3 regions of the Tsuneonella aeria genome follow, and region 1 is predicted to be linked to each of the others. Evidence: predicted binding sites of a transcription regulator. Region 1 holds the regulator's gene; each other region holds the start of a gene.

Region 1 (4,121 bases):
ATGGGCGCGTACTGGAGCGCGAAGACCAACCCGCGCAGGCTAGGGTTCGCCTCACGCTCGCCTACCGGGAGGGTGACACCGGGCAGGCACGCAAGGTTCGGGTGAACGTCCCGGCCGACAAGCTGGCCTCCGAGGTTGCGGAAGGTGCGCGTGTCCGCCTGCGCGCGCGCCTGATGCCGCCCGCGGCGCCGATGGTACCGGGCGCTTACGACTTCGCACGGACGGCGTGGTTCTCAGGGCTTTCTGCGACCGGTAGCGCGGTCGGGAGCGTCGAAATTGTGGAGGCGCCGCACCGGCGGGACGCGCTAGCCCGGTGGCAGCGTTCCCTGGCTGAACATGTCCGTTCGCAGGTCGCCGGCTCCGAGGGGAGCATCGCGGCCGCGTTTGCCAGCGGCGACCGCGGTGGCATTTCGGAGCGCGATGAGCAGGCGATGCGCGATTCCGGCCTGACACATCTTCTGTCCATCAGCGGATTGCATGTCAGCGCAGTGATCGCGGGCGCCTATGTCCTTGCCATGCGCTTGTTCGCACTCTGGCCGTGGCTCGCCTTGCGAATTCGGCTGCCCCTGGCGGCGGCCGTTTGTGGCGCAGTGGCAGGCGTCGGCTACACGCTTCTGACGGGGGCGGAGGTGCCGACGGTCCGCAGTTGTATCGGGGCATTGCTCGTCCTGGGGGCGCTGGCCTTGGGACGGGAGCCCCTATCGCTCCGGATGGTGGCAGCAGCGGCCTTCGTGGTGATGCTGTTCTGGCCAGAGGCGGTGGCGAGCCCCGGCTTTCAGATGAGCTTTGCCGCCGTCATCGCGATCGTCGCGCTGCACGGGGCGGGCCCCGTTCGCGCCTTCCTCGCCCCGCGCGAGGAAAGCTGGCTGGAGCGGATGGCGCGGCGGCTCCTGATGCTCCTTCTTACCGGGGTGGTCATCGAATTGACCCTGATGCCGATCGTGCTGTTCCACTTTCATCGCGCGGGCTTTTACGGCGCGTTAGCGAATGTCGTGGCCATCCCGCTGGTGACCTTCGTTACGATGCCCCTGATCGCTGCCGCCCTGCTGTTCGATCTGGTCGGGGCCGGGGCGCCCCTCTGGTGGTTGACCGGGAAGTCGCTTTCGCTTCTGCTCGATATCGCGCAATTCACTGCATCACAGCCGGGCGCGGTCAAGCTCATGCCGCAGATGAGCTGGATTGCGTTCGCGTTGTTTGTCGGCGGGGGCCTGTGGCTGGCGCTTTGGCAAGGCCGCCGGCGGCTGTTCGGGTTAATTCCCGTTGCCGTCGCATCCGGCCTTTTGATTACAACGCCTGTGCCCGATATCCTGGTCGCCAGCGACGGCAAGCATGTTGGCGTGACGGGAGAGGGAGAGCGACTGATCGTCTTGCGCGAAGGGCGAAGCACGTTTGCAAGGGACAACTTGCTGGAGCTGGCAGGGATGCAGGGCGAGCCGCTGCCTATCGGGGAATGGTCAGGCGCGCGGTGCAGCCGGGATTTCTGCACCATGACAATCCACCGGGGCGGCCGCGACTGGACCGTTCTCATGGCGCGCAATCGATCGCGGATCGAAGAACGCGCGCTGTCCGCGGCGTGCCAGCTGTCCGATATCGTCATCGCCGATCGCTGGCTTCCGCGCAGTTGCCGACCGCGCTGGCTGAAGGCGGACCGACGCTATCTAACCGAGAGCGGCGGCCTCGCGATCGACCTTGACGATGCGCACGTGCGCTCGGTTGCCGAAGGGCAAGGCGCCCTTCCCTGGTGGACGAAACGCGGGACTTGAATGTTCCGCCCGCGTCCTAGTGATAACGCCGGAGGAGGCCTGCCAGCTTGCCCTGGACCTGCACTTCGGCAGGCCGGTAGATCTGGGGATCGTAGGCGCCGTTCGCCGGATCGAGCCGGATCATCCCGTTCTCGCGCCGCAGGTACTTCAGAGTCGCTTCCTCGTTCCGGATAAGGGCGACCACGATCTCGCCGTCGCGCGCCGCGTCGGTCTTGCGTACCAGGGCGAAATCGCCGTCGAAGATGCCCGCTTCGATCATGGAATCGCCGGACACCTCGAGCGCGTAGTGTTCCCCGGGGCCAAGCAGCGCGGCCGGAACGGGGAGGGTCGCCTCGCCTTCGAATGCCTCGATCGGAACGCCGGCGGCAATCCGCCCGTGAAGCGGCAGGTCGACAACGTCATTGGCGGGCTCCGGACGGCGATCCGCCTTGAATGCGTGAGTCTCGGCCACTTGCTTCGACCGCGGGGCCGGAACAGAATCACCAGGCTGCCGAACCACCTCCAGCGCGCGGGCGCGATTGGGCAAACGGCGGATGAACCCACGTTCCTCGAGTGCAGAGATCAGTCGGTGGACGCCCGACTTGCTCTTGAGATCGAGCGCGTCCTTCATCTCCTCGAACGACGGCGAAACACCGTCGGCCTCGAGACGAAGCGTGATGAACTGAAGAAGTTCGCGTTGCTTGGCAGTCAGCATGCGTGGGCCCTTTGCAGATGTTACCAAGGCGAATGTTCCGCATCGGAACGAACGTGGAACAATTAGGCAACTTCTGGTGGCGCGTCAAGCGTTGGTGGGTTGCACCGGTTTGGTCGGATGGGTGAGCGCGTTCAGCCCTGAAGCAACCGGCGGGTCGCGGCTTCCACGTCGTCCTCCCGCATGAGACTTTCCCCGACAAGGAACGTTCGGACCCCGGATTCCGCCAGATGCTCGCAGTCAGCGTGCGACCGGATGCCGCTCTCCGCGACGAGAAGAACATGTTCCGGCGCCAATCGCGCGAGCCGCCGGGTGGTATCAAGATCTGTCGTGAAGGTCTTGAGATCGCGGTTGTTTACGCCGACAAGGTGGGACCGGAGCACAGCCGCACGCTCCAGTTCGCGTTCGTGATGGACCTCCACAAGGACATCCATGCCGCGCTCCAGGGCAGCGGCCTCGATTTCGGCCATCTTCGCGTTATCGAGGGCGGCCACGATAAGCAGGACCGCGTCGGCACCAAGGGCGCGCGCTTCAGCGACTTGCCACGGGTCGACCACGAAGTCCTTCCGCAGCACCGGAAGGGCACATGCCCGGCGCGCGTCGGCCAAATAGTCGTCGTGACCCTGGAAGAAGTGTTCGTCGGTCAGCACTGAAAGGCATGCCGCGCCGCCCCGTTGGTATGCGATGGCGTGTTGGGCAGGGCGAAAATCGCTTCGGATCAGGCCTTTGGAGGGCGAAGCTTTCTTTATCTCTGCAATCAGAGCAAACCCATCCCGCGACCGCCGGCGGAGAGCCGCCTCGAACCCGCGGGGTTTTTCCAGGCCGCGCGCTGCGCTATCCAGATCGTCCAGCGTCGCCCGTGCCTTGCGATCGGCGACTTCGAGGCGCTTTCTCGCGCAGATTTCTTCGAGGCGATTCATCGGGCGAGCTCGATCCAGTCAGCAAGCAGCCGCTCAGCGGCGCCCGTATCGAGCGCTTCGGCTGCCATGGCGGCCCCACCGACGTAATCGGTCGCCCGTCCCGCCACCATCAGGGCCGCTGCCGCATTGAAAAGCACCGCGTCGCGATATGGGCCGGGGGCGCCCATCAGCAGCGCCTGAAGGGCGCGCGCGTTATGCCTTGCGTCACCGCCACGGATCGCCTCGATCGGCGCGGTGGGGAGGCCTGCGTCCGATGCACGGGCGCGCCGCATTTCCCATTCATGGCCGCGGACTTCGGCGACCTCGTTGCCACCGGCAAGGCTAAGTTCGTCGAGTCCTTCGTCGCCCGATGCGATCAGCGTCCGCTCGGTGCCGAGCCGCGCCATGGCGTCGGCATAGATGGGAACGTAGGCGGGGCGCGCGATCCCGATCAACTGCATCCCGACCCCGGCGGGATTGGATAGCGGGCCCATCAGGTTGAAAATCGTCCGCCGGGCGAGCCTTTGACGGATGGGCTGGATACGCCGCATCGCAGGGTGGTGGTTGGCAGCGAAGAGGAACCCAATTCCGAGGATTTCCAGAGACTTCTCTGCCGTTCTTCCCGCCGCTTCCATGTCGAGCCCCAGCGCCTCGAGCGTATCGGCGGCGCCGGCCTTGCTGCTGGCCGCGCGGTTCCCGTGCTTTGCCACCGGCACACCGCAGGCCGCGACCACCAGGCTGACGGCGGTGGAGACGTTCAGGGTGTGG
Region 2 (4,121 bases), on a different contig from region 1:
TGGTGCCAAGGACAACGGCGTACCGCGTGTTGATGATCGTGCAGGCGGGGATTGGCTTCTCGGTTCTTACCCTGACGCTGACCTACTTCATGTCGGTCTACGCCGCACTCGTGCGGCGAAACACACTCGCTCAGATGCTGCATCATCTTTCCGCAGGGCGCGGCGACGCCGCGACGCTGGTCACCGGCCTTTGTTCAGGAGACGCCAGCGGCGGGCGCATTCAGTTGACCGAGATCGGGGCGAGGGTGCTCGATCTGCTGGAATCGCACCATTCGTACCCTGTGCTCCACTACTTCCGGATGCGGGATCCACGCTACGCGATGGCAAAAGTTGCGTACCTCACGCTCGAAACCGCGACGCTGATCAGGACCGTGCTGGGTCAGCCTTTCGAGGGCCTGAAGAGGTCAGCAGCAGTAAACCTGCTTTGGGGGAGCGGCATGGACCTACTGCAGCAGACCAAGGGCTCCCTTTTGAAAAACTGGGAACACCGCGATGATTGCCAGCCGGACGACAATGAACGGTTTGAATGGTCTGCCACCACCCTCGGTGAGGCTGGCTTGGGGTCATGCGACGGCCCGCAGGCCCGGCGCGCCTATATCGCTGCCCGCCGGGAATGGGTCGGCCTGGCTCGGTCGTTTGCTGAACACATGAGCTACGACTGGACGGCAATAGAGCCGAGCAGTGCACCGCGGCATCACTGAACTGCCTGGCGGATCTCCGGCACCATCTCAGGCGTGACGACTGCGGGGGCGGCAGGCAGAACTTCCGAGCCGCGCCTACCGTTGCGCTCGAGGTCCTCGAGGAGCAGCTTCATTTCAGCTATCTCACGCACCTGCGACTTGATTATCTGGTCGGCAAGCTCGCGAACTCGGGGGTCTGTTATCTGAGATTTGCGCGCATTGTTAATTGCAATCGAGTGGTGAGGGATCATGGACTTCATGAAGCGGGCGTCGTTGTTAAGCTGCTGAGACCGGTTCAACGCAAGTAAGCCTCCGGCGACCAAGAGGGCTCCAGTGACGACAGCAATCTTAAGACCCACGCCTTCGTACATCCGCCACATGTAGGCGAGCATGATAACCGTCATTACGCCTCCCATGATCAGCGATGAGAGGAGCCTGTTCGTACTGAACATTGCATGATCCAGGTCGTAGACAAGCTGGTACATCAGGAGGAACATGACGACAACGGAAGTGGCGACCATCGCTGCCAACCTGCCCCAACCCATCTTCATCATCTGATGCGTATTCTCAGCCATGCCCATTCTCTCCATTAAGCAGCGTAAGCCGAAGCACAGTACAGGGCTTCGAGTGATCTTGCCTCAGTTCCGCGGCCGTCGTTGCGCCTTTCACAGCAGGCCCCCCGACACTACTGTCCTCCCGTCATGTCGTGCCCCGCGTGGGGATCAGCCTCGGGCGCGGCAGGGACCGGCTCAGGCGTTGCCGATGACCTGGCGGGGGTTGGTGCGGTTGGGGCCGCAGCCGAGGAGGTCGATCTACCAGGCGGGGCTGCTTGCGACGTCGGCCGCGCTGAGGCAGCGGGCCGAGAGGCCGGGGTCGATGAACTGCTCATCGGCCTTCCGGCAAGCATGTCCTCCACCATCTTGGCGTCTTCTTGCTGGTTTGCGCGCGTCTGCTGGGCCTGCTGACGCACACGAGCATTTTGCCCCTGATCCAGCACCACGTCGGAGAGCGCTACGCCGCCCTGATGATGCGCCAGCATCTTGCGCATGAAGGTCTCGGCCGGATCACCGCCGACGGCGGCCCTCATCTCGGCTCGCATCCGTTCATGAATAGGCCGGTAGGGCTCAAGACTCCTGGGATCGGCGGGTGCGCCGCTCACCAGCGCCCTCAGCTTCTCGATTTCAGCGGTTTGTTTCCGAATAGTGTCCTCGGCGATGTGGCGAGCATGCTCGGACGGGTTTTGGGCGAGCATGATCTCTGACATCTCAATGGCGCCCCGGTGATGTTCGATGATCTGCTTGACCCAGGTGTCGGATACATCCGCGCCCACCGCCTCCATCATGCGTTGGTTCATCTCGGCCTCGGCCTGAGCAAAGGGGTCGTTGGGATCGGACTCGCCACCGGTGATCGCGCTCGCCTCCGTATCGTCGGCGGACTCGGTACTCTCGCCGCAAGCGGAGAGGGCCGCCGCCGTGGCCAGCGCTAGGAAGATCTTTGAACGCATACCGCTTCTCCTCGGAACTGACTGCAACTGCCGAGCCCGCGCACCGAACAGGATGCGGCTCACCGAGGTAATGCGGGGCGCATCCGAACGCTCCTGGCATTTCGCCGCTGTTCGGACGAGCCCCGCTTGCCCTGGGCTTAGGCAGCCATCGCTGCCATCTGGTCGCAGCTTTCCGCGCAACGCAGGCAAGCCTCCACGCAGTCCTCCATATCGCCGACCTGCTCGCAGCTCGCGGCACAGGCCCGGCAGATCTCCGCGCAGGCTCGGCAGGTTATGGCGTGATGAGCCGAATTACGCGCCATGAAGTTCATGGCCGTCTGGCAGATCTCCGCGCAGTCTAGCATCAGCCGCATATGAGCCGGCTCGGTGTGCTTGCCGCCCATTTCCAAGCAGTGTGTGGCGGCCATCTGGAGGCATATCATGTGGCATTGGTGGCAGTCCTCCATGCACTTCTGCATCTCCGCGGACATCGAGTGGCCCTTACCGAACATTGCATTCTCCTGTTTCGAGGTCCCCGCCCGGCTAACTCTACGGCTGCAGGCTGTGCCCCCCTCTTTCCTCCAGGAGATTGATCGGCAGCCCGTTGCTGACGAGCGACGAGCTGCGCGGGAAGGCGAGCGGTGAGGGCTCTCGCCAGCTGGAACGTATTAATCCGCGTGTGGAGTGGACAGTAGGGCAACGCCCCAATGCAACTGGTGCGACTTCTGAGCCTTGCTGCTGCCTTCGTGCTCATGCTGGCGGGAGGCGCGGCGTTTGCGCACGAGGATCACGAGGACCTCGGGGCAGGCCCGGGCCCAAGCGAGGAGCAGGTCGAAGCACAAGGTGGATCGAGAAAGGCCGCCGTTTCCGCGCACGAAGGCATGGCCGAAGCGCATGAAATGGCAACGGAGGAGCACGAACAAGCCGCCGACGAGAACAAGACGTTCTCCGAGCGCCTCGTCAGTTGGCTCGGCCGGCTACATACCCTTGCGATACACTTCCCGATCGCGATGTTCGTCGGTGCCCTCGGGGTGGAACTGGTCGGCCTGTGGCGCCGTGACCCGTCTCTGAGAACCGCGGTCCATGTGACGCTGGCCGTCGGGGCGATCGGAGCTGTCGGCGCCGCCGCTCTTGGATGGTTCGCGGGCGGCTTCTATCCGCGTCCGCCGCATCCTGTTCTGCCGTACGGGGTGCGGGCACCGGGGGGTTCGACCGGATCAAACGATGCAGGCGGCGCAGACAGGATCGTGGCGAAACCGCTCGTCCCGACTCCCGCGCGAAACGGTAAGCCATCGGACAATGGCGGCGATGCAGCATCTTGCGAAGCGCAACCGGCAAGGCTGGCGGCCAGCAAGCTGGACAACGCGGCGGAGAAGATCTTTCGCTCAGTCATCCTTCCAGAACTTCCATGTTTCGCAGCCGCATGATGTCGTCTTTCGGGCAGGCCGCAGGGATCGTAACTCCATAGAAACGCTCGACATTCGAAATCGGCCATCCCTTTGCATTCTCGCGCAAAAAGCCCCCTCCGCCGCTAATGCGTTGGCCGAAAGGAATGTCGTTGCCGGAATGTGGATCGTGGAGCCCTTCAACAGATGGCAGCAAGGTGCCGCCCGGATCGAACAGGTCCGTCGAATTGCGGCGGGGACCTTTCATCACGACGCAGCCGCGCACCACCGCCAGTTCGCCCCGGATCAGCGCCTCTCCCGCACGTGCAGGCTTCGCGATGGTAATCAGGTGCGGCGATGATGGCGCGCCTTGGCAAGCGGTCAGCGGTATGACCAGGGCGAGCGCCGCAATCCTCACCAGTCTTCGGGCTAGCTGCATGCGAATATCTCCGGGCCGGAATGGAGGTAGATCGAGCCGTCGCGATTGGGGAAGATCCACAGATCCTTCATCCCTTCGCGCGCCGCGACGATGCGCTTGCCGGGGATCACCATGCCTTCCTCGATGAAGCCGTT
Region 3 (4,121 bases), 240 kb from region 1:
TCTCCTTCAGCCGACCAACGGCTGGGGAGGGGGAGGTTTCCGGGTAAGGCAGCAGCGAAGCGGCGGACGACCGCGCGGGTGGCTCAGGCCACCGAAACGAAGCTGTCGATCACCCGCTTTCGCCCCGCCTGCTCGAACTCGATTTCCAGCTTGTTGCCTTCCTGGTCCACGACTTCGCCGTAACCGAACTTGTCGTGGAACACCCGTTGGCCGACTGCGATGTCCGATCGCGGCTTGGCGGCAAAGCTCGCCGCGCTGCGAGTGACCTCGCGCACGCGATGCGGGGTCTTGTCATACCCGGTGGTCAACGCGCGCTGGAAACCGGGCCCTCGCGTCATGGTGCGGGCGGGCTGCGATGCGGCGACATGGGCGAAGGGATCGTCATGCTCGCTCAACTGCGCGCGCCATAGCGATGCGCCGCCCGTGAGCGTGGTTTCTTCCGTTATGTGTTCCGCCGGCAACTCGCTGACAAAGCGGCTGGGTATGCTGCTGGACCACTGGCCGTAGATGCGCCGGTTGGCCGCGTGAATGATCGTGCAGCGCCGCCGGGCCCGGGTGATCGCGACGTAGGCGAGCCGCCGTTCCTCCTCCAGGCTGGCCATGCCGCCCTCGTCGAGCGCGCGCTGGCTGGGGAACACGCCTTCTTCCCAGCCGGGCAGGAACACGTGATCGAATTCCAGGCCCTTGGCGGCGTGGATGGTCATGATGGTGACCTTTTCCCCCGTGTCGCCCCGGTCGTTGTCCATCACAAGCGCGACATGTTCGAGGAAATCACCCAGCGTGTCGTATTCCTCCATCGCCCGGGCAAGTTCGGACAGGTTTTCCGCCCGGCCGGCGCTTTCCGCGCTCTTGTCCCCGCGCAGCATCGCCTCGTACCCGCTTTCGACGATGACCGTGCGCAGCAATTCGGCGGGCGAAGTGGTCTCCGCCAGTTCGCGCCAGTGCAGGAACTGGCGCATCAGCGCCGCGATCGTGGCGCGCGCGCGGGCCGGCAGCTCGTCGGTATCGGCCAGTTGCAGGGACGCGGCGGCCAAGGGCAACCCGGCGGCGCGGGCATAGCGGTGCATGGTCTCCAGCGTCTTGGCACCCAGGCCGCGCTTTGGCTGGTTGTAGATACGCTCGAACGCCAGGTCGTCGGCAGGGCTGGCGATGACCCGCAGGTACGCCAGCGCGTCGCGAATTTCGGCCCGCTCGTAGAAGCGAAAGCCGCCGACGATCCGGTAATTGAGGCCGATCTGGATGAAACGGTCTTCGAACTCGCGGGTCTGGTACTGGGCGCGGACCAGGATGGCGATCTGGTCCAGCCCGGCGCCTTCGCGTTCCAGCCGCTCGATCTCCTCGCCGATGCGGCGGGCTTCCTCCGGCCCGTCCCACACGCCGATGACGCGGACTTTCTCGCCCGCCGGGATCTGGGTCCACAGCGTCTTGCCCAGGCGTTCGCTGTTCGCGTTGATCAGCCCGCTGGCCGCGCCCAGGATGTGCGGGGTGGAACGATAGTTCTGTTCCAGCTTGATGACCGTGGCGCCGGGGAAATCCTTTTCGAATTTCAGGATATTGGCGACTTCTGCCCCGCGCCAGGAGTAGATAGACTGGTCATCGTCCCCGACAACGCAGATGTTCTTGCGCGCCTGCGCGATCAGCCGCAGCCACAGGTACTGGACCTGGTTGGTGTCCTGATATTCGTCCACCATCACGTATTTGAAACGCTGCTGATACTGGGCCAGCACGTCGTTGTGGGTCCGGAAGATATTCAGCATGTGCAGCAGCAGGTCGCCGAAATCGCAGGCGTTCAGCGCCTTCAGGCGGTCCTGGTACAGACCGTAGAACTGCTGCCCCCGGCCGTTGGCATAGGCTTCGTTCTCCACCGCATCGAGATCCCGCGGATTGAGCCCACGGTTCTTCCAGCGGTCGATCAGGCCGGCAAGCTGCCGCGCCGGCCAGCGCTTTTCGTCCAGCCCATGTTCGGTGATCAGCGCCTTCAGCAACCGCAACTGATCGTCGGTGTCGATGATCGTGTAGTTCGCTTGCAGGCCGACCAGCTCCGCGTGGCGGCGCAGCATCCGGGCGCCGATGGAATGGAACGTGCCCAGCCAGGGCATCCCTTCCACCGCATCACCAATATGGCGGCCGACCCGTTCGCGCATCTCACGCGCGGCCTTGTTGGTGAAGGTGACGCACAGGATCTCGCTCGGCCAGGCGCGCCGGGTCGCGACCAGGTGCGCCAGCCGCGCGGTGAGGGCGGCCGTCTTTCCCGTGCCCGCCCCGGCCAGCATCAGCACGGGGCCTTCGGTCGTCAGCACCGCCTGTTGCTGCGGTTCGTTCAGCCCCATCGCATAGGGCGGAATACCGTTTTCCGGCGTGGGAGGCAGGGGCGCGGGCGTCATGGCAGGCGCGAACAGCTAGGGAACACGCGTGCTGCACGCAAGGGGCCAGCGGAACCGTCCGCGATTGCCGTGCGTAGTGCGGTGCAGAAACGATACGGAGAGTGCTTCATGAACAAGCTGATCCTCGCCGGCGCGGCCGCGCTGGCTTTCGCCGTTCCCGCTATCGCGCAGGACGCGGTCGTGACCTCCAGTGGGGACGTCTACGTTCTCACGCCCACCCAGCAGACGGTGTACGATGCCTGGCCGGTGGAGCGCCAGACGATCTACACCGCGTGGCCGAACACCTACCGCGTCTATTACTGGACGCTCACCGAACCGCAGCAGACCGGGTGGTGGGCCCTGACTGACGAGCAGCGCGCGCAAGTGTACGCGATGACGCCCGAGCAGCGCGCGGCGACCTGGGCCTCGATCGAAAACCAGGTCATGCGCACGCGGTCGGCCAGCGCTTCGCCCACCGCGATGGCAGCAGCGACGGCGGCGGTGAATGCCAATGACAGCCCGCCGCAAATGGTGGCGGGCGAAGTCGTCCAGACCACTCCTGCTGCCACGACTGCCGCGGGCGGGGAATATCCGCTTTGCAGCGCGACCATCACCGATAGCTGCCGCAACCCGCGCGAAGCCGGCAAGAATTACGGCAATCGCCCGCTCAACTACTGGCCCGGCAAGCCTGCTAGCGAGATTCCGGGCAAGCTGCCGCAGCGCTGATCAGCGGCGAACCGACAATGAAAAGGGCGCCCTTGGGGAGGCGCCCTTTTTTATGCGGGGGACGTTTCGCCGGGCGTTCCGGCCGCCTTGCGCAGGAGCCAGAGCTTGCCCTTGCCCACCTTGCGTTCCGCCTCGATCTCGAGGGATCGCACGTCAACCGTCTCCCTGGCGCTTGTTTCGGCGGCGATCAGTGTCGCCGGGCCGATCCAGCCGAGGCGGCCCATTCGGTCGAGGGCCACCGCGGCAGCGCCCGTGCCATACGGCGGATCGAGCAGGACAAGGTCGTATGGGGCGGGGACCGGCCCCAGGTCCATAACCGAACCGCGGCGCACCTCGGCCCGGTCGCGCGCACCGACAGCGGCGATGTTCGCCCGGATGACATCGATCGCCCCGGCGTCGTTCTCGACAAAAAGGCACGACGCGGCCCCGCGCGACAGCGCCTCTATCCCCAGCGCGCCGGAACCGGCGAACAGGTCCGCCACCACCAGGCCATCGAAAGTGCCAAGCCGGCTCGCGAGCATGTTGAACAGCGTTTCCCGCGTGCGGTCGGCAGTGGGGCGCGTCAGATCGCCCTTGGGGGCGGCCAGCTTGCGGCCGCGCCATTCGCCGGCAATGATCCTCATCGCAAGCTCTTGCGCAGACGCTCTACCTGCGCTTGCGGGATCTCCGCCGCCGCGCCGCGCGGCAGGTCGCCCAGGTTGAACGGACCGTAACCCACTCGCAGCAGCCGGCTGACTTGCAGGCCCAGGTGTTCGAGAACGCGGCGAACCTCGCGATTCTTGCCTTCGGTGAGGGTCATCACGATCCAGCGGTTGCGGCCCTTGCCGCTGTCGAGGTCCGCCTCGATCTTGCCGTAGCGAACACCGTCGATCTCCACCCCTTCGATCAGGTCGTCGAGCTGGCTCTGCGTCACATCGCCGAACGCCCGCGCGCGGTAGGTGCGGGGCACGTTGGACGACGGCAGTTCCAGCGCGCGCTTCAGCTCGCCGTCGTTGGTCAGCAACAGCAGCCCTTCGGTGTTCATGTCGAGCC

The links. The regulator LexA, encoded in region 1, represses DNA repair genes until DNA is damaged. The targets are predictions, from matches to a motif close to GTTCCNCNCTTGTTCT.
Region 2: a site for LexA is predicted at 2,728-2,743, ahead of GRI40_RS13175 (four-helix bundle copper-binding protein). Genes of this name have one in related genera too.
Region 3: a site for LexA is predicted at 2,393-2,408, ahead of GRI40_RS01375 (ATP-dependent helicase). Genes of this name have one in related genera too.

Annotation. Positions count from the first base shown of each region.
Region 1 covers NZ_WTZA01000001.1:523,888-528,008, reverse strand. Annotated here, with positions in the region: gene GRI40_RS02555 (ComEC/Rec2 family competence protein) at 1-1,763, shown strand, start outside; gene lexA (transcriptional repressor LexA) at 1,780-2,457, opposite strand; gene trpC (indole-3-glycerol phosphate synthase TrpC) at 2,589-3,374, opposite strand; gene trpD (anthranilate phosphoribosyltransferase) at 3,371-4,121, opposite strand, start outside.
Region 2 covers NZ_WTZA01000002.1:546,899-551,019, forward strand. Annotated here, with positions in the region: gene GRI40_RS13160 (ion channel) at 1-701, shown strand, start outside; gene GRI40_RS13165 (DUF305 domain-containing protein) at 695-1,255, opposite strand; gene GRI40_RS13170 (DUF305 domain-containing protein) at 1,366-2,184, opposite strand; gene GRI40_RS13175 (four-helix bundle copper-binding protein) at 2,322-2,675, opposite strand; gene GRI40_RS13180 (DUF2231 domain-containing protein) at 2,871-3,590, shown strand; gene GRI40_RS13185 (hypothetical protein) at 3,553-4,047, opposite strand.
Region 3 covers NZ_WTZA01000001.1:282,120-286,240, forward strand. Annotated here, with positions in the region: gene GRI40_RS01375 (ATP-dependent helicase) at 84-2,384, opposite strand; gene GRI40_RS01380 (hypothetical protein) at 2,493-3,089, shown strand; gene rsmD (16S rRNA (guanine(966)-N(2))-methyltransferase RsmD) at 3,140-3,712, opposite strand; gene GRI40_RS01390 (pseudouridine synthase) at 3,709-4,121, opposite strand, start outside.